DNA from 3 places in the Paenibacillus sp. FSL L8-0663 genome. Region 2 is predicted to be linked to each of the others. Evidence: riboswitches for the same ligand, from Rfam matches in the RefSeq annotation. Region 2 holds a riboswitch; each other region holds the start of a gene.
What was found. A riboswitch is a leader RNA that binds a small molecule or an ion and turns the genes downstream of it on or off. The one in region 2 is predicted to bind cyclic di-AMP.
Positions count from the first base shown of each region.

Region 1: linked by a shared signal. The riboswitch ahead of MKY75_RS00540 (C40 family peptidase) and the one ahead of MKY75_RS19905 (TrkH family potassium uptake protein) in region 2 are both predicted to bind cyclic di-AMP.
Region 3: linked by a shared signal. The riboswitch ahead of MKY75_RS06460 (hypothetical protein) and the one ahead of MKY75_RS19905 (TrkH family potassium uptake protein) in region 2 are both predicted to bind cyclic di-AMP.

Region 1 is NZ_JBBOYM010000001.1:132,471-139,927, forward strand. Features, by position in the region: gene MKY75_RS00515 (flagellar motor protein MotB) at 1-472, opposite strand, end outside; gene motA (flagellar motor stator protein MotA) at 465-1,259, opposite strand; gene MKY75_RS00525 (hypothetical protein) at 1,447-1,740, shown strand; gene MKY75_RS00530 (4a-hydroxytetrahydrobiopterin dehydratase) at 1,858-2,157, shown strand; gene MKY75_RS00535 (GNAT family N-acetyltransferase) at 2,236-2,742, opposite strand; gene MKY75_RS00540 (C40 family peptidase) at 3,045-3,545, opposite strand; cyclic di-AMP (ydaO/yuaA leader) riboswitch at 3,551-3,688, opposite strand; gene MKY75_RS00545 (hypothetical protein) at 3,965-4,792, opposite strand; gene MKY75_RS00550 (M1 family metallopeptidase) at 4,804-6,816, opposite strand; gene MKY75_RS00555 (YwhD family protein) at 6,941-7,447, shown strand.
Region 2 is NZ_JBBOYM010000001.1:4,513,089-4,520,545, reverse strand. Features, by position in the region: gene dnaI (primosomal protein DnaI) at 1-488, shown strand, start outside; gene trxA (thioredoxin) at 614-931, shown strand; gene uvrC (excinuclease ABC subunit UvrC) at 1,092-3,176, shown strand; gene MKY75_RS19910 (CPBP family intramembrane glutamic endopeptidase) at 3,145-4,875, opposite strand; cyclic di-AMP (ydaO/yuaA leader) riboswitch at 5,137-5,290, shown strand; gene MKY75_RS19905 (TrkH family potassium uptake protein) at 5,704-7,044, shown strand; gene MKY75_RS19900 (potassium channel family protein) at 7,063-7,457, shown strand, end outside.
Region 3 is NZ_JBBOYM010000001.1:1,424,815-1,432,271, forward strand. Features, by position in the region: tRNA gene MKY75_RS06415 (tRNA-Glu) at 39-110, shown strand; tRNA gene MKY75_RS06420 (tRNA-Lys) at 197-272, shown strand; tRNA gene MKY75_RS06425 (tRNA-Leu) at 288-370, shown strand; gene MKY75_RS06430 (MarR family winged helix-turn-helix transcriptional regulator) at 534-989, shown strand; gene MKY75_RS06435 (helix-turn-helix domain-containing protein) at 1,175-1,549, shown strand; gene MKY75_RS06440 (helix-turn-helix domain-containing protein) at 1,643-2,026, shown strand; gene MKY75_RS06445 (XRE family transcriptional regulator) at 2,152-2,373, opposite strand; tRNA gene MKY75_RS06450 (tRNA-Leu) at 2,716-2,798, shown strand; gene MKY75_RS06455 (glutathione peroxidase) at 2,944-3,429, opposite strand; cyclic di-AMP (ydaO/yuaA leader) riboswitch at 3,896-4,068, shown strand; gene MKY75_RS06460 (hypothetical protein) at 4,184-4,579, shown strand; gene MKY75_RS25565 (potassium-transporting ATPase subunit F) at 4,763-4,840, shown strand; gene kdpA (potassium-transporting ATPase subunit KdpA) at 4,990-6,666, shown strand; gene kdpB (potassium-transporting ATPase subunit KdpB) at 6,704-7,457, shown strand, end outside.

The DNA of each region.
Region 1 (7,457 bases), 4.4 Mb from region 2:
TTACTTCGGCCTGCCCGGATGAAAACAAGGCATTATCACTAATGGTGATCATTAGTTGCGATTGGTTTAGCTTGGTATTCAGCAACGGGGTCAGGCCGTTATTTTGAATGTATTGATCCATCTGTTTTTTAAGCTTTTTTAAATCTTCTTCTTCCCGTTGGGCCAGCTGTTTTTGCAGTTCAGAGGTAGAAGTAGCTTTCGATTTTACGGGTTGTGACACTTGTTCTTTATTTTTGCCCATATCCATGGATTGTGACGACGGATTCGCGGCTGAGTGATCCAGCACGCCAGTGCCGCCATTAAAAGCTGCACTCAGGGATTGAGCCATAGTTTCAAATTTTTTGGCGTCGAGCGAGCTCATACCGAATAAGACAATGAAAAGAGCCAACAGAAGGGTCATTAAGTCGGAATATGGCAACAGCCAGCTTTCGTCAGCATGCTCTTCGTGCGGTTCATGTCTCTTTTTACTCACTGGAATCGCCATCCTTCTGGGTCATCGTAGCCCGTTCGGTCGGAGTCAGGAAGATCGTCAGTTTCTGACTGATGGCAATCGTAGATATCCCCGATTGAATGGAAAGCAGACCTTCGACCATCATTAATTTAAGCTCGACTTCTTTTTTGGATAACCGTTTCAGCTTGTTGGACATCGGATGCCACAGGACATAACCTGTAAAAATACCGAGCAACGTCGCAATGAAGGCTGCTGCAATGGCATGAGAGAGCTTTTCCATGTCACTAAGGTCGGCCAGAGCGGCGATCAGACCTACAACCGCACCGAGTACCCCGAGCGTTGGAGCGTACATACCGGCTTGGGAGAAGATCAGCGCGCCAGAGCGATGTCGATCCTCGGTGGCATTGATATCCTCCATTAGAACGTCCCGTACGAATTCCTGATCATTGCCGTCAATAATCATTCGCATGCCGCCACGCATAAAGGGATCGTCGATTTCCTCTACCTTGGATTCCAAGGCGAGCAGACCTTCACGACGGGTAATGGATGCCCACTCGGTAAACGTACCGATGAGCTCTTTGCGGTCTAACAGTTTTTGTTCGGTGAAAATAACCTTGAACAGCTTCGGAATCCGTTTGATTTCTGCCATCGGGAAGGCCATAAATATACTCGCTGCCGTTCCGACGAAAATAATCATGTAAGCAGCGGGATTATTGACCAGATTGACGACCGGAGCGCCTTTTAAGATCATCCCGACGACCAGTGACAAAATCCCGAGCACAAGTCCAATAATGGTTGAAATTTGCATGATACACCTCATCCATGAGAATAGATTTTGAATCCTTTCATGCCGCCGGGGTCGTCCTTGCCCCAAGCGCGTCATTACAAGACGGATTATAGTATTTATCGACAAAACTCTCTTTTTTGTTAAGTGCGAATTTCCGGTATAATAAGGTGATTATGTATTGAATGGCGGAACCATTGGAGGAAATGGCATGGGAGTAAAGCATGGACGTGAGTATGAACAAATTTTGAACGATTTGACAGAGGCTGTGGGGCGCATCCCAGATAGCTATGAATTTTTTGAGATGGAAGCAGAAGATTGGGACAGGCTGGACCCGGCGGGACGTCAGGAAGTCAATGAAGCTTTGGCAGAAGACTTATTTTATGCACTGGGTACAGAGCCCACAATCACTGTAGGGAGTGGCGTTGTGATCTATGAGCCGGAGCAGCATCGTATCTATGTACTGATTGGGGACGAGGAGCTGACGTCAGTCCCTTTGATTTGAGGTCCGTCTTATGGATTTATCAACGGGGCCGTGGTAATATGTACACCAATATATCGTAGTTTTGGCCGTATTTAAGCGGTCGAAAGGCTTCCGTATAAACGGGGAGGAGTTCGTAACATGCCTTTTACACAAGAAGAGATTGAAGCACATCTGGAGAAACTGGAGGGCTGGGAGCTGGAGGAAGGACGTTGGATCGTTCGGAAATATAATTTTTCCAGTTTTATGAAAGGGATTGCATTCGTGGATGAAGTTGCCGCTATATCTGAAGCATTCAATCATCATCCATTTATTACGATTGATTACAAGACCGTGACTCTGCGTTTGACCTCTTGGGACGATGGCGGTATTATGGCCGTGGATATTAAGGAAGCCCAACAATATAATGAAGCTTTTGAAAAAATGCGTAGCAGTCATTGAGCTTGTAATGTTCTGTCGTATGATGATAAAAGCGCCTTCGCTATACAACATCGTGGTTGTATGCCGAAGGCGCTTTTATCATAGAACCTGGGTTGGGTGGTCTGGACGATATACCATACAATAAAACGGTTTTTTGCCATCGGGAGTCTGGCGTTCATAGGTATCTGTAAGCTCAAATCCAGCCGCCTTGTAGGCCCGAATAGCACGCCCATTCCAAGTGAGCACCTCTAGATCAATTTCATTCTTCGGGTTGCGTCGTTGGGCTTCCTCTGCAATGGCACGGACAAAATCTGATCCTTTGCCATGTCCGCATCTGTCAGGGTGCATTCCAAGACCTAGCCGGGTCACACCGATCATAGGAAAATATTGAGCAAATCCTGTCAGCTTGTTCTCTTCATCCAGTACGGCAACATATTGCTCTTGGCGAAGCGTGGGACTCCCAAATTCGACTTCAAGCGCCTTCATTTGTTCCCAGGGGAGCCAACCGTATATGTTATAAGGTGGATCATAGCGCCACTCACAGATTGCAGCCGCTTGATGCTCGTCCATCGGTACGATCCGATAGTTGGATATTGAGGCCGGCATGTGTTCCATCCTCCTTTTACAGGTGCTTCAATCATTAACAACAGATTGTAGACAAGTTGCAGGGGAATAGCAAGCGTGTTTATTTTATACCCAAGACGGGTATACATTCAATAAGAAGGAATTACTGCTCATATGCTCCCCCAGCGGTGACGGTAAAACCGACGATGTTCGCTAAAATTGAAACCTTTTGAGGTGTCAGTTCGTCAGTAAAGATAATCATTGCTGATGTTGTGGACATAAAAAGCCGCAATTCGATTCCGGCAGAATCAAATTGCGGCTAGAGTTAGCTTGCTGTGCGTTAGTTATTCTACGTTGTCGTCATCAGGAATATCTGAAGCTACAGAATGGTAAGCGTCTGTGCTCATAATTCTTTTTGCACCGACATAGCGGTTAGCGTAATAATTTTCGTTCAGTGAGCTAACTACTACACCACGTGAAGTCGAGGAGTGGGCAAATTTCCCTTCACCTACGAAGATACCTACATGGGAAATGCCTCTTCCTGTGGTGTTGAAGAACACCAGGTCCCCAGGCCTCATTTCATCGCGGGATACAGAAGATCCCATTTTGAATTGTGATCCAGATTGATGCGGAAGTTTAATTCCCAGTTTGTTGAATACATACATTGTGAAGCCGGAGCAATCGAATCCCTCGAGTGTAGTGCCTCCGCTTCTGTAGTTCGTTCCTTTGGCATCTTGGATGACCTGGTCCATCTTGGAGTCTGCAAATGCACTGCCGCCACCGAATGTAAAAGATGTAAAGGCAATGGCAAGACTCATAGCTGCGATCGTTAGCTTCTTCTTCAAAAAAAATATACCCCTTCCAATGCCTGCGAGGTTAGCTTAAGGATTCGGTAGAAGGTTCCCCTATGACCACTCTGTTGCGAGATCAATTCACCCAAACTGGTTCCCCCGCTTCCTAGGTGCCAGGAATTAGGCTTTACTTAAGATGTGCACCTTGGAGAGCAGTATTCACAATAACGATATTTTTGAGATAAAGGTTACAATAAAGATTACAAAGTTGTTACTATCAGTTCACTGCGATTATTGTAACAAAGTCGGCTGGCTTTGGCAAATGTTTCATTGCAAAAAGTTACAAAAAAAATCTGCTCCTAATGTCCCAGGAACAGATCTTGTTAACAGTATTCAGTTATGTGCCGTTTGCGCGGTTATGCATAAAGTTTTTTCGACAGACGGAAATGAAGTGATTAACATAAAGGAAGGGCTTAGCTTCTACTGGAGATATCGGTATGCCATAGTCTGTACTGCGAACTGATATGCCACAGCCTGACCAGACTAGTAACAAAATGATACGATTGTTGGAGAATGAGCGCGAGCATGCCAGTCCAAATCATTGCCACGGTGCCAAATAGACCGAAGACCAACAGCACACAAGCACCGAGCAAAAGGGATATACCGACAGCTGGGAGAAGCTGGCGAAAGAAGGCGAGCAGGGACGATAGTATGGCGTGACCACCGACAGTGCCTAGTTGCATATACAGGATGCACTGCCGAATGAACCATCCGTATGCCATCCATCCCATGGCATAGGGCAACAAGTGCAGCAGGTAAGAGGGAGATTGAAGCGTACCTGCTACAATAGGGTAGAGTCTCGGTACTACCCAAAAGGCGGGAATCAGCAGCAGTCCCAACTCGATGATGTAATACAACAGCGACGACATGCCATGGCGTTTCATACCTTTGAAAAAGGACAGGCTTTGCGGCTCAGTCGCATCGGTATGCAGGCTTTGATATATTCCGGCTCTAATGAAGGGAGTGATTAGTATGCGTAGTACAGTCGCCCCTAGTAGTATCCACAAATACACATGTACTTCCCGGCTGTCCATCAGAGCAATCTGGCTCTCCATCCAAAACAAGGTCTGTCCCAGCTCGTTTTGACCCTGATCAGGATAACGGAGCAATAGCGGGATAACGGCAGACTGCACCAGTCGATAGAGAAACACCCCCCACAGTAGTCGATACAGAAATAAAATGATAACGATATAGAATCGTATGCGCACCAGCGCCCAGCCCTCTTTTATAACAGTCCGCATCTATAGACACCTCACCATGACAGACTTCCAAGCAGTGTCTCCAACAGCTTGGTTACACTTATACTCCAACGGGTTTGTTGCTTTTCGTCCAATTCGGCTTTTAGGGTATTGTTAATATGCTTGTTCTCCAGTGCAATGGTATATAGGGGATCAAGGGTTACATAGGAAACGGGAGAAGTACTTTTGATCCGAAAAGTTGTGCTTTTGCCCGCACCGTCCCAAGCCTTGAATTTCGTGGTTCCATCCTTGAAGGTAAATTGGACAGGGATCTTGGGATAATCCGCCCCTTTTTTGCTGACCGTCACGACTGCTTCATATCCATTCTCCAGCTTGTGGTTTGTGATGTGATCCACTGAAAAGTCCGCCATCTGGCCGTCATATACATACTGTTCAAAATAGTGGCTCCATGAGCGTCCGGTGACTCTCTCCACGATACGTTGAAAATCCTGTGAGGACGGATGCTTAAATCGGTACGTCTGGACGTAGGTCCGCATAATGCGATCCATTTTTTTTATACCCACCTGACGTTCAATGCCCCGTAGTACCAGCTTGCCTCGAGAGTAGGCATTTTGCGCGTACTCAGCAGCCGAGCCGTACTTCCATGACTCACGGTTTAGCGGCTGTGGGGAGGATACCTGTCCCGATTGTAATGGCAAGTTGGGGGTAAGCCCATATTCTTGCTCCATAAGTCGCTCCTCTGCATAGGAGGTGAAGCCTTCATCCAGCCACGGCTCCTCAAATTCATTATTGGCTACCATTCCATAGAAATATTGATGTCCAATCTCATGAACTAATGTCCGTTCCAGACTATAGCCAGGATTGAGATTACCCGCAGCAGCGGCCGTGATGAGTGTCGGATACTCCATGCCGCCAGCTCCATTGCCTGATTTAGGTGGAACCACGATGGACAGGGTGGAATATGGATAAGGCCCGTACCATTTGCTGTAGTACAAAAGAGCGGCCTTCGCTGCGCTCATATAGCGTCCTTTGAGCTCCTTGTGCGATGGGTCAAGGTAGAGCTTGATTTTGACACCAGGGACTTCAGCAGAAGAAAAGGGTTCTTCTACGGCTACAAAGTTGGGTGAAGCGGACCAGGCAAAATCGTGTACATCATCGGCATAAAATTGATATATTTTTTGTCCGTTCTGTCGGACGCCACCACGGGTGGGAAATCCGGTCGCTGCTACGATATGAGTTTCAGGCACCCGAATCCGTACGCTGTAAATTCCAAAATCGGCATAAAACTCGGAGTTACCATGATACTGGTGGAGGTTCCAGCCCTCCTCGGCGCGTCCACGCTGTCCTGCAGTCTCGTAGACACTGAGCTTCGGGAACCACTGTCCTGCCATTACAAAATCATCTGTCCCACCCATACGAGCAAAGATGGCAGGCAGTTTTACCTCAAACTTCATATATAATGTGATTTCTTCGCCACCTCGTACTGGCTTGGGTAGACGCACCTTCATGAGCGAACGGTCGCCTGCGTTACCGTCATCTGGCTGCACATATTGGATGCGATGCATGAGGGATAAACCGTCTTCTGTTTTTAGTTCAGTCAGCGTCATAGAGCCAAAGCCGTCTTTGGGCATGGTGTCTCCGCGCAGCTTTCCACCGGATTCCTTCATAAAGGTGGTTTCCATGGAAGAGAAGGCGTTCGGGTATAGATGAAGATACAGATCATTCACGGTTTTCTTGCCCGGATGTTTCCAGGTCAGTGTCTCAGTGCCTCGCAAAACCTGTCCCTTTTCCAGAGATACATCAATGTGGTACTCTACCACCCGTTTGCTGAGGATTTCTGTAGCGGGTTGTGGAGGGTTCTTGGGCAGGTCAGGCAGGATGTTTGCCCCTAGAGGCTTGCCCACATTTGGGGCAAGCGCAGACTCAGACAGGGAGCCGTATAGTGGTTGGCCTATGGACTGCGGGTCGGATTGCGATTGGGGCTGCCAGGCAAACCATAACGTCCCTGCGAGGAGACCGAGGGCTAGTGTAGACAATAAAACGATTTTAGTGCGTGCTGGGGTCATACAATGGATACCTCCCGTTGACAAGCATCTACAGCATGTATATGTTTGCTTTCAGGAGATTATTAGTTAAAATATTTATAGTGTAGAATGAGTGTGAAGACGGGAAATGGAGGTCTAGTGACGCATGAGTGAAAATCAGCCGGACGGCAAAAAACAGATTGCACTGAACATTGTCAGTGGCAAGAGTAAACATAAGGGTTTCGGCGCAGGCTCAATTGACCTGAACAGCATGTCACCGGTCATCATTGACCGAGGAGAGGCGAAAATTGATATCGGTGCCATGCATGCCAAAAGTAAAGTAGAACGTGGTATCAAGTTCTCTACGAATAAAGAGGACGTACCGAACGGACGCCAGGTATGGCTCGTATGGGTAGCTGTGGACCGTACAGCCGAAGGACGTATGTACGGCGGCGCCACCGCCTGCGAGATGCTGATTGACGACGAGGCCAAACGCGGCTGGAAAATCCTCGCCGATCACGTCAACCGTATGGATTACGCGCTCAAGCGTCGTTTCATGCTGGAGGATCTCGGCAGCGAAGATAGGGCAGCGCTCAAAAGCCTGCTCATTTCGCATAACGAGGAATGGTGGGACGCTTCGCCTGAGGAATTGAAGCAAGCGCTGGAAGGGTAGGCCAAGCGTT
Region 2 (7,457 bases):
GTTACATTGAAGAAACGAAAAGTCAGGGTCTATCCAAAAAAGGACTGTATCTGGAAGGTACGTTTGGTACGGGTAAAACTTTTTTGATGGGCTATTTATTGCACGAGTTGGCCCTGTCGGGTCTGAACGGTGTGATCGTGTATATGCCTGATTTTGTGGAGGACTTAAAGTCCATGATCCAGGATGGGCAGAAGTTGAAGGAAACGACCGAAATGCTCAAAAATTGTGATCTGCTTGTATTTGACGATATTGGAGCCGAAAATTTAAGCCCGTGGGTACGGGACCACGTGATGGGCTCTATTTTGAATTACCGAATGAACCGCAAACCTACTTTTTATACTTCCAATTATTCGTTGCAAGGGCTGGAGAAGCATCTCAGCTTTACGAGCAAGGATGGAGAGGAAATGTATAAAGGACAACGCTTGATGGACCGGATTCGTCCTTTTGTAGATGTCATTACCGTAAAGGGAAAAAATCAGCGGGGGTAAGCGTTTATCCGTCTGCTATTTCGATATCTTACAATTAAAAGACTATTGTGATATAATTAAAAGGTGTCGAAACAGACATTACAGGTTATAATAATCTTGACTTTTCTATAAAGGAGGAACATACAATGGCAATTGTTAACGTGTCCGATCAATCCTTCAACGCAGAAGTCGAAGGCACAGGAACCGTTTTGGTTGATTTTTGGGCGCCATGGTGCGGTCCTTGCAAAATGATCGCTCCTATTCTGGAGGATCTGTCCACAGAAGTTGGCGACAGCGTCAAAATCGCGAAGGTGAACGTGGATGAAAATCCAGAGTCTGCTTCCCGTTTCGGCGTGATGAGTATTCCGACCCTGATCGTTTTCAAAGACGGACAGCCTGTTGATAAAGTGGTAGGTCTGAACTCCAAAGAAGCGCTGAAAAGCATGCTTACTAAACACCAATAATCATTGCATGTGACCCATGCTCCCGCGGGGGCTTGGTGGAGCGGCCATGAAAGGTCAATGCCTCCGGTTGTAAATACCGGGGGCGTTTTTGTGTATTATTCCTATATATTATAAGTAGTTAGTTGAGTAGTCATTAAGAATGGAAGGAGGAACCGGGCAAATGAAACCTTATGCGGAGGACTTGCAGAATCAGGAGAAGGCGCTGGAGAACATACGGCACAAATTAGCGTTACTGCCGGATGCATCAGGCTGTTACCTGATGAAGAATAGCGAAGGCACCATTATTTATGTCGGCAAGGCCAAAGTGTTGAAAAACCGGGTCCGTTCCTATTTTACAGGTAGCCATAACGGCAAGACGCAGCGACTGGTTTCCGATATTCGTGATTTTGAATATATCGTTACAGGCAGTAATATGGAGGCGCTCATTTTGGAGTGCAACCTCATTAAAAAGTACCAGCCGCGTTATAACGTGCTATTGAAGGATGATAAAACCTTTCCGTATTTGAAAATTACGAACGAGGCACACCCCAAGCTGGAGGTGACCCGTCGCGTTCTGAAAGATAAAGCAAAATATTTTGGACCGTACCCCAATTCCTACGCGGCACATCAGACGAAGAAGTTGCTGGACCGTATGTATCCGTTACGCAAGTGTGGTGTGATGCCCAAGGAAGTGTGTCTGTATTATCACATGCATCAATGTTTGGGGCCTTGTGTGAAAGAGGTCGAAAAGGAAACGTATGACCAGATTGGTCAGGAAATTGGTTCCTTTTTGAGCGGGGGACATGAGGAAATTAAAAAGGATCTTCAGCGTAAAATGCAGGAGGCCGCAGAGGAATTGTACTTTGAGCGGGCCAAGGAGTTGCGAGATCAGATTATCAGCATCGACGCGATGATGGAAAAGCAGAAAATCACCACATCGGATGCGAAAGATCGAGATGTATTCGGTTTTTCAGTAGATAAGGGCTGGATGTGTGTACAGATCCTATATGTCCGCAAAGGTAAAATGATCGAGCGCCATATGTCGACTTTTCCTTTCTACGGTGAGGCTTACAGTGATTTTATGTCCTATGTGACGCAATATTATAGTGACAACCCAGCAGTGCCGCAGGAAATATTGCTGCCGGATTCTCCTAAGCTGATGCAGGCGAAACAGGTCAATGTCGATCAACCGGTTGCGGCAGAAACTGCACTCTACAGTGCACCTACAGCCGATGTTACCGGACAGACAGATGAGAATGCGATACAAACGGAGACAGAGCATTCTGCTGACTCACTGCTGGTGGCTGAAGAACGGGCAACTTATGCAGCGGCAACGAATCAAGATCAAGCTGGTGACCAAGATGCCGAGATAAAGGAAATAGAAACTCAACTATCCGGTGGACTGGAGGACCCGAGTACGGCGGCTCTCGCTCTGGCTGAATGGTTGGATGTAAAGGTACTTGTACCGCAGCGTGGACTGAAAAAGCAAATGACAGGCATGGCGACGGAAAATGCACGTGTAGCTTTGGATGAGAAGTTTAAGCTGATCGAGCGGGATGAGGAACGAACATCCAAAGCTGCAAGCAATCTCGGACGTGCCATTGGGCTGGATAGCTTGCACCGGGTGGAGGCATTTGATAACTCCAACATCCAGGGTTCCGATCCAGTCTCAGCCATGATCGTGTTTATTGATGGCAAGCCTGCCAAGAAGGAGTATCGAAAATATAAAATCCGTTCTGTGCAGGGACCCGATGATTATGAAACAATGCGTGAGGTTATCCGGCGTCGATATGAACGTGTGCTTAAGGAAAATTTGGAACGTCCCGACTTGATCGTTGTCGATGGTGGACGTGGACAAATTAAGGCGGCGACCGATGTATTGCAAAATGAGCTGGGTTTGTTCATTCCTGTATGTGGTTTGGTGAAGGATGCCAAACATAGAACATCCCAACTATTGGTGGGAGAATCCTCTGAGGCCGTGACACTTGCACGTAATAGCGAAGAATTTTACCTGCTGCAACGGATTCAGGACGAGGTTCACCGTTTCGCCATCACGTTCCACCGCGAGCAACGCGGCAAATCTATGGTAACTTCCCGGCTGGACTCTATTCCAGGCATTGGCGAGAAACGGCGTAAGTTACTGCTTAAGCATTTTGGATCGCTCAAAAAAATAAGAGAGGCCAGTGTCGAAGACTTCCGGCCTCTCTCTATTGGGGATAAGCTTGCGCGTCAGATTATAGCTGCCCTTCGGGAGGAGGAGTCGTAGAATGCGACTCCTCTTTTTGTATAGGTTCAAACATCATTCGATTTGGCTTTTTAGGACTAAACCAATAAATGATGTAACCCACAATGGCTGGAAGTAAGATCCAGAATAGGCCCGCGCTCACGTTCACAGTATCTCCCAGACTCATCACACTAAGTCCCATTAGAATGCTGTCAAAAATAACGTGGCTGAACATGGCGGCAATAAAGCCGTAACGCAGGAACACAAAACTGAACAGCAAACCAAGAAAAGTCAGCTCAATAGGTCTGGAAATCACTGGATAGATCGGATAAAGTGTATGTCCCAGTGCCCAAATCAGCGTGGTGATCAGACAAGCAACAAAAGTATTTTTCACTATTTTTTTGACCATCGGAATACCAAACAGACGGTAGACAGTCTCTTCACCAATACCTGCCATCCAGGCCATAATCGGCAGTAGCCATGGATAAGCCATATTGTAAGGGGATTGCGTGGCATCTGTGGTGGAGAATGTATTAAATGTGCGCTCCAGTATAAAGAATAAAATGGATTGTACCCCGAGCAAAATAAAGGCCCACAAGTAGCCAACATACATACTGCGAAGCACATACAGCCCGTAGCCCGGCTCTTTCGCACGTGGCCATGCATTCAGTCCAACCTGACGCATAAGTCCGTCACCGCCGACCAAGGAGAAGTAGAGCGCTACAGCCATGACGAAGGTAACACCAATCTGGAAAACCATAAGAAATAGAAGCATGCCCTTACCGCCTGCTTCTGCTTGCAATAAAGGCAGCATGTTCATGGTCCCAGCTATACTAGCAATAAAGTATATAACGGATAGAACAATGCCGCGTACAAATGAAGTATGTCGTCGGGTGAGTGACGCATACACAATGGCAAGTACACCCAGCACAAAGCTAAATAGGGCATAACCCGCATAGGTCATCCAATTCGCCCAAAATGTTTGCTTTTCGATATAATCGGTATAGGATGACGGGGCCGAAAAGCTTTGAGTGAAGGAGCGAACATCACCGTCTTCAAAAGTAAAAGCCAGTGTAAGTACCGAGGCGCCAATTTTTTTATCGTCTACGGTATACTTTAATCCGCCTTCTTGTTCAGTGGTCGCGAGCTTCAAGTCCGACGGCTTAAAGCCAAAGCGCTTCACCCATACAGCGGCCGCCTGCTCCTTGGCTTCAAGCGTCATGCCGTCCTCAGCCACACGTACAAGCCTGTTACGTGCTTGTTCATCCGTAGAAATATCAGCCTGCGTGTAATTGGTGCTGGAGGTGATCCGTTTAAAACTAACGACCTTCCCAGTGGATAAATCTACATGAATTTGCAGCTTGCTCTTCGCTGAGGATTCAGGCAGATCGACCCGAAAGGTTTCGTAAGGGTAATTTTTCTTCCATGTACGGTCGTACTGTTGAAGCAGTTTTTCTCTAGATAAATAACCGTACAAATCTGTTTCGGCCTGATAGGTTACCAGAGGCTCCTCTGGCTGTGATTCAGTATATCCCAGCTCGGAGCGGGCGAAGTCCAATGCGTGTATGACCGCTTCTTGTTTGCTGATGACCTTTGCATTCATTACTGATTCTGGACTCGGATTGCTAAGCGAGGGAATAAGCAATTGAAAGATAAAAAAGCAAATCAGGCCAATCCCGCCCAGCAAGCCTAATTTTTTGAAGTTGGCCGTGAGCACGACCGGTTTCCCGATAGGATTCATGAGTTTCCTCCTTAATCTGTAAATAAGAACATCCATTAAAGATATCATACTGCACAGGTTCCCGCCAACAGACCAGCGATATTCATGAAAATAGAGTGAAAGCACTTTAAAGTTCCAATAAAATAAGATAAGCTGCGATTAAACGATGCCCATTCGCAAAATAAAGCCAATTTCACGTTTTTTCGACGAAATCGGTTTTGTGATCTGGATATAGAAGGATTATAATCTTGAGGCAATGCCTATAAAATACATAGGTAATGATATACAGTTGAGCCGAATTTCTATGGGAAAACGGGGGAACCATGTTACTGGGGTGAATTTTACAGCCGATCACTGGTGGATCGGAAGTGTAAATAGGGCATACTGTGCTGCCCGAATCCGTCAGCTAACCTCGTAGGCTATGAGCAGGAACCAAGTCAGGCACTCGGTTTTCCGGTGTCTTTTTTTGTGTGTATAAAAGTGTTTGGATTGGTTAGATAGACCGCTGCGGGTGCAGATTATTCTTCCGATTGCTGTTATCCCCGGATTTTTTGATTGTATACCCCCTTTAATGGTTAAAATCCGGAGATAAAGGCAAACGCTTCGCTTCTTCAGAACAATTCTGCCCCCTTCGCTACTGCCCGCCAATAGCACAGGGGACCGAGTAGTGCTTGACATGCATTCTTCCTGTATTCAGGGAATGCTAATTATAGTTAACTAAGGTTTGGAAAAATCAAAAAATTCAGGGGCAACGACGATCGGAAGATCAAATGGAACGCGTAGCAAGCTTACACCGTATTAAATCACTGTTTTTATAGTTTTAAGAATTAGGAGAGAAGTGATGAATAGATGAATCCCAATGCAAGCTGGCTCCGGCTTTCTCCACCGCAGATATTCGTTGCGGGCTTTGCCATTATCATTCTAATAGGTAGTTTATTGTTAATGCTGCCGATCTCCAATACAACAGGAAAGCCACTTGCGTTTGTAGACGCTTTGTTTACTGCCGCTTCCGCGACCTGTGTTACAGGGCTTGTCGTAAAGGATACGGGGACCTTTTTTACAACCTTTGGTCAAGTTGTTATCGTGGCGCTCATTCAGATCGGCGGTCTGGGCTTTATGACCATGGCTACCTTAATCGCGCTGGTGTTCAAACGTCGGATTTCCTTGCGGGAGCGACTCATTTTACAGGAAGCGATGAATCAGACCTCTGTCGAAGGAATTGTCGGATTGATCCGTAAGGTGCTGTTGTACTCGCTGGTCATTGAGGGCATATGTGCTGTAATATTTGCGATTCGCTGGTCGTTTGATATGCCTGTAGGCAGGGCGATTTATTTTGGGATTTGGCATGCCATCTCCATGTTTAACAATGCTGGTTTTGACTTATTCGGGCACTTTCGCAGCCTAACAGGTTATGTATATGATCCGATTGTTAATTTTACAGCCATGTTTTTGATTATTTCAGGCGGCATTGGTTTTGTAGTGATGTCGGACCTGGCAGAATATCGCAAGCGTAAGAGACTGTCCTTGCATACCAAGGTGGTACTCAGCATGACGGGCGCTCTGATTGTAGTCGGCACGCTCGTGATTTTTGTGTTTGAGTTTACGAATCCAAAGACTCTTGGCTCGCTTGATTGGGGTGGTAAACTGCTGGGATCTTTATTCCAGTCTGTTACTCCCCGTACCGCAGGTGCCAATACACTGGACATTGCAGGCTTGCGGCAGGCTACGCAGTTTTTTATCATCATACTCATGTTTATCGGGGCTTCTCCTGGCTCCACTGGAGGCGGGATTAAGACCACAACATTCGCGCTGCTCATTGGAGCAGTGATTTCGATGCTGCGGGGGCGGGAAGATATTGTGCTGTTCAGGTATCGACTTGCGCAGGGACGAATTTACAAGGCTTTGACCATTACACTGCTGGGGCTGCTGTTCGTGATCGGGGTGACGATGATTTTGTCAGCAACCGAAGATCATCATTTTCTGATGATCTTGTTCGAGACGGTGTCTGCGTTTGGTACGGTGGGGCTGTCGATGGGGCTTACACCTGATTTGACAGTCATAGGCAAGCTGGTGATTACCCTGACGATGTTTGCAGGTAGACTGGGGCCACTCACGCTAGCTTATGCACTGGGGCCGAAAAAGGGTAAAGAATTATATCGTCATCCGGAAGGTAAAATGATTATAGGATAAGGGAGTTTTCGAGTAGACATGAAAACGCAGCAGTTTGTAGTTATTGGCTTGGGGCGGTTTGGCTCAAGCCTAGCTTTGCAATTGGTGGATATGGGGTGCGAGGTGCTAGGCATTGACCGGAATGAGGATGTTGTGGACAGTATGAGTGAGATGTTGACACATACTGTCGTGGCGGACGCTACCGATGAAGACTCATTGCGATCACTGGGCATCCGTAATTTCGATTGCGGCATTGTTGCTATTGGTGATGACATCCAGGTAAGCATCCTGACCGCCATTTTGCTGAAGGAGCTGGGTGTGAAAAAGGTCGTAGCCAAAGCCATATCTGTGCTGCACGGGCGTGCGTTAGAAAAGCTCGGTGTGGATCGGATTATTTATCCAGAACGGGACATGGGTATCCGTGTGGCTCACCA
Region 3 (7,457 bases), 3.1 Mb from region 2:
ATACTCTTTCTTGTCGCCAAGTTGGCGCATAATAATAAGGCCCGTTGGTCAAGGGGTTAAGACACCTCCCTTTCACGGAGGTAACAGGGGTTCGAATCCCCTACGGGTCATTGTTGTCTTTATAGACTACATGTTGCATGCTTAAGGGAAATTCCTGAGGTCTGGTCTAATGGCGGACAGCTTGGATGAACAGCATGAGCCATTAGCTCAGTTGGTAGAGCACCTGACTTTTAATCAGGGTGTCGAAGGTTCGAGTCCTTCATGGCTCACCATTTATATTTTGTTATGCGGTCGTGGTGGAATGGCAGACACGCTATCTTGAGGGGGTAGTGAGCGTACGCTCGTGGAGGTTCGAGTCCTCTCGACCGCATCAATGGAATGAACGGAAAAGTCTCTCGCGGTAGAGGCTTTTTTTATTTGTGTAATGATGTAATAAAGTAATGATTATGATGAAATAATGATTCCATAGTATAATATAACGCCATAATGTTATAGAATGATAAGTATAAACTTATGAAGTGACGGTGAAAAATATGGACACTCAACTGTTAGGAAATATATCAGAAAATATTTTGGGCTTGTTTCCGATTGTGAAGAAGAAATTTTTCACCTACGGTCCGCTCGATTTCCCATTACACTTGTCGCCTAATAACTTTCAGGTGCTAATGCTCCTGCGTGAAGTACGTTCGTCTACGGTATCTGATTTATCCAAACAGCTTAATGTCTCACGTCCGAACATGACTCCTCTTCTGGACAAACTGGTGGAGCATGGGTTGGCTGACCGCCAGTCGTGTGATTCGGATCGCAGAGTCGTGAATGTGGCGATTACACAGGAAGGCGATGCTTTTTGTGAACAGGTATTTCATACCTTCTCCAATAAAATTCAAGAAAGACTGGTGTATCTGCCAGAAGAAGATTTATTGCATCTGAGTGAAACTTTGAATGAATTGAAGCATATTTTACTTAAAATCGACAACTCTGCTACGTGATTGGCGTAAGTGGACTGGCTTAAAGACCGCCCTTTCTTCGGAAAACAGGCGGTTTTTGTTGCGTGTTGTGGTATAATGGGAACCAACATACATAATTCGGTAATTTTAGCATACGTGATCTTTGAAATGGGAACAGAGAACATGATATCGTTATTTGAGAGCCTGCTAGGGAGGAAGGAACTTCTATGCAATCTATTTACCATCGCATCGAGGAACTCATCAAGGAACGGGGAATGACGAAAAAGGCGTTCTGCCAGCAGTTAGGCATTAGTACAGGGAACTTCGGGGATTGGAAAAGAGGAAAAACGACGCCAGGCACGAATAAACTCATTGAAATCGCTTCTTTTTTTGATGCGAGTCTGGACTGGATTATGCTGGGTCGAGATATACAGGGTGAGGTGCTAAAGGAGTCGCAAGACCCTTATTTTTTTGACGCTTCAGGGCAACTGAATTGCCAGGAGGAACCGCTTAGTGAGGCGGAAAGAAATTTTATACTTGAGTATATTGAATTTACCCGCTTTCGTAAAGAGAAAAACCAGCGCAATTCTACTATGGGGTAATGGTTGCTTAGGATTTAATGGGGATTACTAATGAGTAAGGCTGAAAAATGAAAATTATTTCAGAAAAAGTTACTGTTTCGGAGGGGAAACATTTTGGGAGATCAAACTATTTATCAACGGATTGAAGCTTTGATTAAAGATCGGGGAATGACCAAGAAGGCATTTTGTGAAAAGCTTAAAATCAGTTCAGGGAATCTCGGTGATTGGAGAAGGGGGAAAACAACGCCGGGTACCACTCATTTAATTCAGATTTCGGACTTTTTTAATGTATCGCTCGATTGGTTAATGAAAGGGATTAAGCCGGGAGAAGGCGTACTTCAGGAGCAGAAGGCTGCTTATTTTTTTGGAGTGATGGGGCCACTGAATTGCCAGGCAGAAGATCTTGAGACGGAAGAACAGAATTTTATTTTAGAATATGTTGAATTTGCGAAATATCGTAAGCAAAAAAGTGAGAAGGATAAAACAAAGCCGGAATGATTTTTTTGGCTAAAGATTGTCTGGGTTGAAAACCCGTAAACGAACTGGAGGGGTTCGCTTTACGGGTTTATTTGGTTTCTTGGTGATATGGAATGACCTGTATGTAACTGGAATGCTTGTTGGATTTAGAGTGGCGATGCCTCCTTATAATCTTTATCGTCGATGTTCAGAATTGCAGCAACTTGTTTTCTGTACCTTTGTGCTTTGCGGGTGCCGTGAATCAGATTGGACAAGCGTGAAGGCGGAATATTGTGTGTCTCACAAAATGTTTTCTGATCCAGTCGAAGTTCGACAAGCCGTTGTTTGATGGCCCACCCGAAGGAGGTGACAGGCATTTTGTTGTTCAAAAGAAATCGCCCCTTACGGATTCTTACGGAATAATTGGTGTGTTATAATAATCATCAGTAAACATGTTAGAATTAACCATCTGAAACTATGATACACTTTTATACGTGTTTTTACAATCGTAAATACGTTATTTTGTCAAATTAATTACTTAGTTAAGTGCCAAGTGGTTCTGATAATCCGTAAGGGGGCAACATTAATGCATAGTTCAGCAAGCGGTTATCTTTATACAGGACGGTATTATTATCGCTCATATATGTAAGTTAAAATAATTATAATATTTTTGTTTACAAATAGTTGATGAGAGAGTATAATAAATCTGTTGCCTCAATACATTATGATTTGCGGTCGTGGTGGAATGGCAGACACGCTATCTTGAGGGGGTAGTGGGCGTACGCCCGTGGAGGTTCGAGTCCTCTCGACCGCATTATATGCAAGACCTAGTTAAAAAAGCATCCTGACACGGTTTACGTGAAAGGGTGCTTTTTTTGTTAAGTATTTTTCGTTATATTCTTTAGTCACGGAAGCCACGGTTGCAACAGGTCGTTTATTAACTGTGATAATGAAGAATGTCAGTTTTGCTGCAAAAGCTTCTCTATATCTCCCGCCAGCTTATCTGGCGTGGTTTGCGGTGCATAGCGCTTAAATACGTTACCTTCTCTTGTAATTAAGAATTTAGTGAAATTCCATTTGATCGCTTTGGACCCTAATACCCCCGGAGCTGTTTGGGTCAGGTAGCGAAATAAGGGGTGTGCTTGATCGCCATTGACATCTGTCTTGGCGAACATCGGAAAGGTGACACCATAATTGATCTGGCAAAACTCGGAGATCTCCTCATTGGAACCTGGCTCTTGTTTGGCAAACTGGTTGCTGGGAAATCCCAAAATTTCGAGCCCCTGTTCATGATACTGGTCATATAGCTCTTGTAGCGCTTTGTATTGGGGGGTTAACCCACATTTGCTGGCAGTGTTCACGATAAGCAGAACGTTCCCTTCAAATGTGGATAACGGAATTTGTTTCCCTTGCAGGGTTTGCGCATCATATTCATAAACGGTCATAGCATCTCTCCTCATTCAATATTCAGCAATTAAATTTTAGACAATTTAAAGAAGGGTTGCAAGGCTGGAAAAGCTGTATAAAGCCTTCAGGCGCTGTAAAATCGTATTTTGCTCAAAACAGTAAATCGCACCGCAAATGGAGCGAATAAAGGTGTTTCTTCTTATAAAAGCGGGTTCAATCGGTGTTTAGCTGGTACATATAGCGTATTTTCTTCTCTTTTTACAAAAAAAGGCCAATAACGCTTTACCCTACGCCAATATTGACATGCTTGTCATTTTCAAAAAGGGATGAAAAACAGAGATTAAAGGAGATGTGAGAAGCATAGTTGCATTGTAAGCGTTATTATTAATCTTCTATGCTCTAAAGCCCGATTTATAACCCTGCAGTTGAGCTTTACAGTCTTCCATGCGCGGGTGTATGATTCAAGACGTAATTTCAAATTAACTTGAATGAAGCAACAACGAAATGTCTATAGCGCTGAATTTTGCAGTTGCAAAAGCGGGGGAACCAATCGAGACTGTACGGCTTCGGAAGCCGTGTGTCTCATGGGGTGAATTTTCCGGTCAAGTGCCAGAAATAGGGCGACTCTCACGTCCGAATCCGACAGCTAACCTCGTAAGCGTACAGGGAGAGGCAACAAACCGCCGTGTGCAGCCATGGTTTATTTTATCATGGATATGTCAGAAGCCGGAGGAAAGCCTTTTTCCTTCGGCTTCTTTTTGTTGTCTTTTTATACCGGGAGAGGAGCTACTGATGGAAGGTCGGTTAATTATTGTCACTGCACCGAATGAAGCGGGCAGAAGTTTTGTGAAATTGCTTATGTTCAAAAAATTGGCGTTTGCAGTTCTCACGAATAGCGCCCAGGAGGAACGACAGCTCAAAAAAATGGGTGTGGAGCACATTGTCCGCATCAATACCATGCAAGCGGGAAAATGGAAATTTCCAAAAAAAGAAATTGGTAGTGTGTATTTGTTCGAGAACAGCTTGAATCTGACTTGCCGTTTCCTGCAAATATGTCGGCCACTAACATCGGAATCGATCTATGTTATTACGCACGGCTGTAATCCACAAGGAATTTATCGGGGATTGGGAGCGGACCATGTGATCTACACATTGAACGGAGAGGTGGGTTTTCTGCTGAACGGATAAGCACTTATAACATAGTTGTTTTATGATTTTATGATGAAATAAGAATGGCGATCTGAGGACCGATACGGAGGTTATGAACATGATGGATATATACATGCTGCTCGTCATGGCTGTGAGTTATGGAGTGATATTGCTGTTTGTACGCTGGTGTGATGCGCAGACCTCTAAAGGAGGACGAAGAGGATGATTGTTATACTTGGGCTTACGGCTATTGTGTTTATGTATTTAATCTACGCACTCCTGAACCCTGAAAAGTTCTAGTCAGCTATAGGGGTAGAGCGGGCGGGAACAACAGATCTGAATATTAAGCATCATAGGTAGCAGGTTTTCGCAAACGTGTGCACTCCATAGATGGTCTGAACCGGGTCTGTTGTTCCAAACGCAGGAGCATTTTGAAGGAGGAATAGAGGATGGAGTTGCTTCAAATTGGAATTGTGATCCTTATATTGCTGCTCTTGGTAAAGCCAATGGGTACATATATGTATCATGTATTCTCGAATGAACCGAATCGGACGGATCGGATTTTTGGCAGAACAGAAAAGCTGATTTATAAGGTAGTAGGTTTGAAGAAAGTGGAGAGCATGCGATGGACCACGTATGTTATGAGTTTCATTGCTACGAACGTCGTGCTTGTGGCGATCAGCTACTTGCTGTTGCGTTTACAGGGAATGCTTCCCGGTAATCCGGCGGGAAACAGTAATATGGAAGCATCACTAGCTTTTAATACGGTAATCAGCTTTATGACGAATACAAATCTCCAACATTATAGCGGAGAAAGCGGGCTTACGTATCTGACACAGATGGCGTTCGTCACGATGATGATGTTCACTTCGGCTGCTTCCGGTTTTGCGGTTGCTGCGGCTTTTATGAGGGGATTGACGCGGCGCGGTGAAGGGATGGGCAATTTTTTTCAAGATTTTATTAAAGCCATTATAAGGATTTTCCTGCCGCTGGCCTTTGTGCTAACGCTGGTGCTGGTTGGATTGAAGGTACCGCAGACGCTACAGCCTACGGCGGATCTTACGACGCTGAGCGGAACACAGCAGCAGATTTCTATGGGACCTATTGCTTCTCTGGAGTCCATCAAGCATTTGGGGACGAACGGGGGCGGTTATGCGGGAGCTAACTCTGCGCATCCTTTTGAAAATCCAAGTCCTTGGACGAACGTGCTGGAAATTTTGGCAATGTGGGTAATGCCGGCTTCGTTGCCGTATACCTTTGGATTGTTTGCCCGTAATCGTAAGCAGGGCTGGATTATTTTTAGCTCCATGATGGTATTGTTTCTTATTTTTCTATCCATTACGTACGTGTCTGAAAAGACAGGTAATCCGTTAATCCAGACACTGGGTGTGGATGCTTCTCAGGGAAGCATGGAAGGGAAAGAGGTTCGTTTCGGCATTGGACAATCGGCTTTATTCACTGCGGTCACGACAGCGGCAACGACAGGTTCGGTCAATAATATGCATGATACACTAACCCCACTGGGTGGTATGGCTGCTTTGGGAGAAATGATGCTAAACGTCATTTTTGGCGGCAAGGGTGTCGGGCTGATGAATATGCTGATGTATGCGATTCTGGGTGTGTTTATATGCGGACTGATGGTCGGGAGAACTCCAGAATTTATGGGAAGGAAAATTGAAGGCAAGGAAATGAAGCTGATCGCGATTGCCATTTTGGTACATCCGTTTCTCATTCTCGCCCCAACTGCACTTGCATTTATGAGTCATTGGGGATACGATGCGGTCACTAACCCTGGCTATCACGGGTTGACTCAGGTGCTCTATGAATATGCGTCATCTGCCGCAAATAATGGTTCGGGGTTTGAAGGTCTTTCGGATAACAACGTATTCTGGAACATGACAACGGGGATGGTTATGTTCTTCGGACGATATGTATCTATGATTGCATTGTTGGCTGTGGCGGCTTCGTTGAATGCCAAAGCACCGACTCCGGTGACGACGGGGACACTGCGCACGGACAACAAGTTATTTGGAGCCATTCTGATCGGGGTCGTGCTGCTGATTGGTGCGTTGACCTTTTTACCCGTCATCGTATTGGGACCTGTTGCTGAATTTTTGACCATGTGAAGAAGAAAATGAGAATGGATGAACGGGGTGTTTGATCATGAAGGAACAACGCAAACACATGCTGGACAGAAGCATCTTGAAGCATGCGATCAAGGATAGCTTTATAAAATTAAATCCGATGATCATGATGAAAAATCCTGTCATGTTCGTCGTGGAGATCGGTACATTGGTCGTGCTGCTAATGCTACTGTTTCCCGGTTATTTTGGAACTGGAAAGGAAATGGGCTTTAACCTGGCCGTGTTTGTTATTCTGTTGTTTACGTTGCTTTTTGCCAACTTTGCCGAAGCGCTCGCGGAGGGGCGGGGTAAGGCACAAGCTGCCTCTTTAAAAAAATCCAAGCAGGATACACAAGCTAACAAGCTCATCGGAAATGACATTCAGGTGGTTAGCTCAACCGAATTGCGTAAGGGGGACGTGGTTATTGTCTCCCAGGGCGAAATGATTCCAAGCGATGGTGAGGTCATTGAAGGTCTGGCTTCGGTGGATGAATCTGCAATTACGGGAGAATCGGCTCCGGTCATCAAGGAATCGGGTGGTGATTTTTGCTCGGTAACCGGCGGGACGCGAGTAGTCAGTGACCGGATTAAGGTGCGAATTACGACAGAGCCGGGCGAGACATTTATTGATAAAATGATTTCGCTCGTGGAAGGCGCACAGCGGCAAAAAACGCCGAATGAGATTGCACTGAACACTTTGCTGATTAGCTTGACGATTATTTTTCTAATTGTGGTGGTTACGCTAGCGCCGATTGCCCGTCATTTTAACATTGATTTGCCTGTTCCTGTGCTGA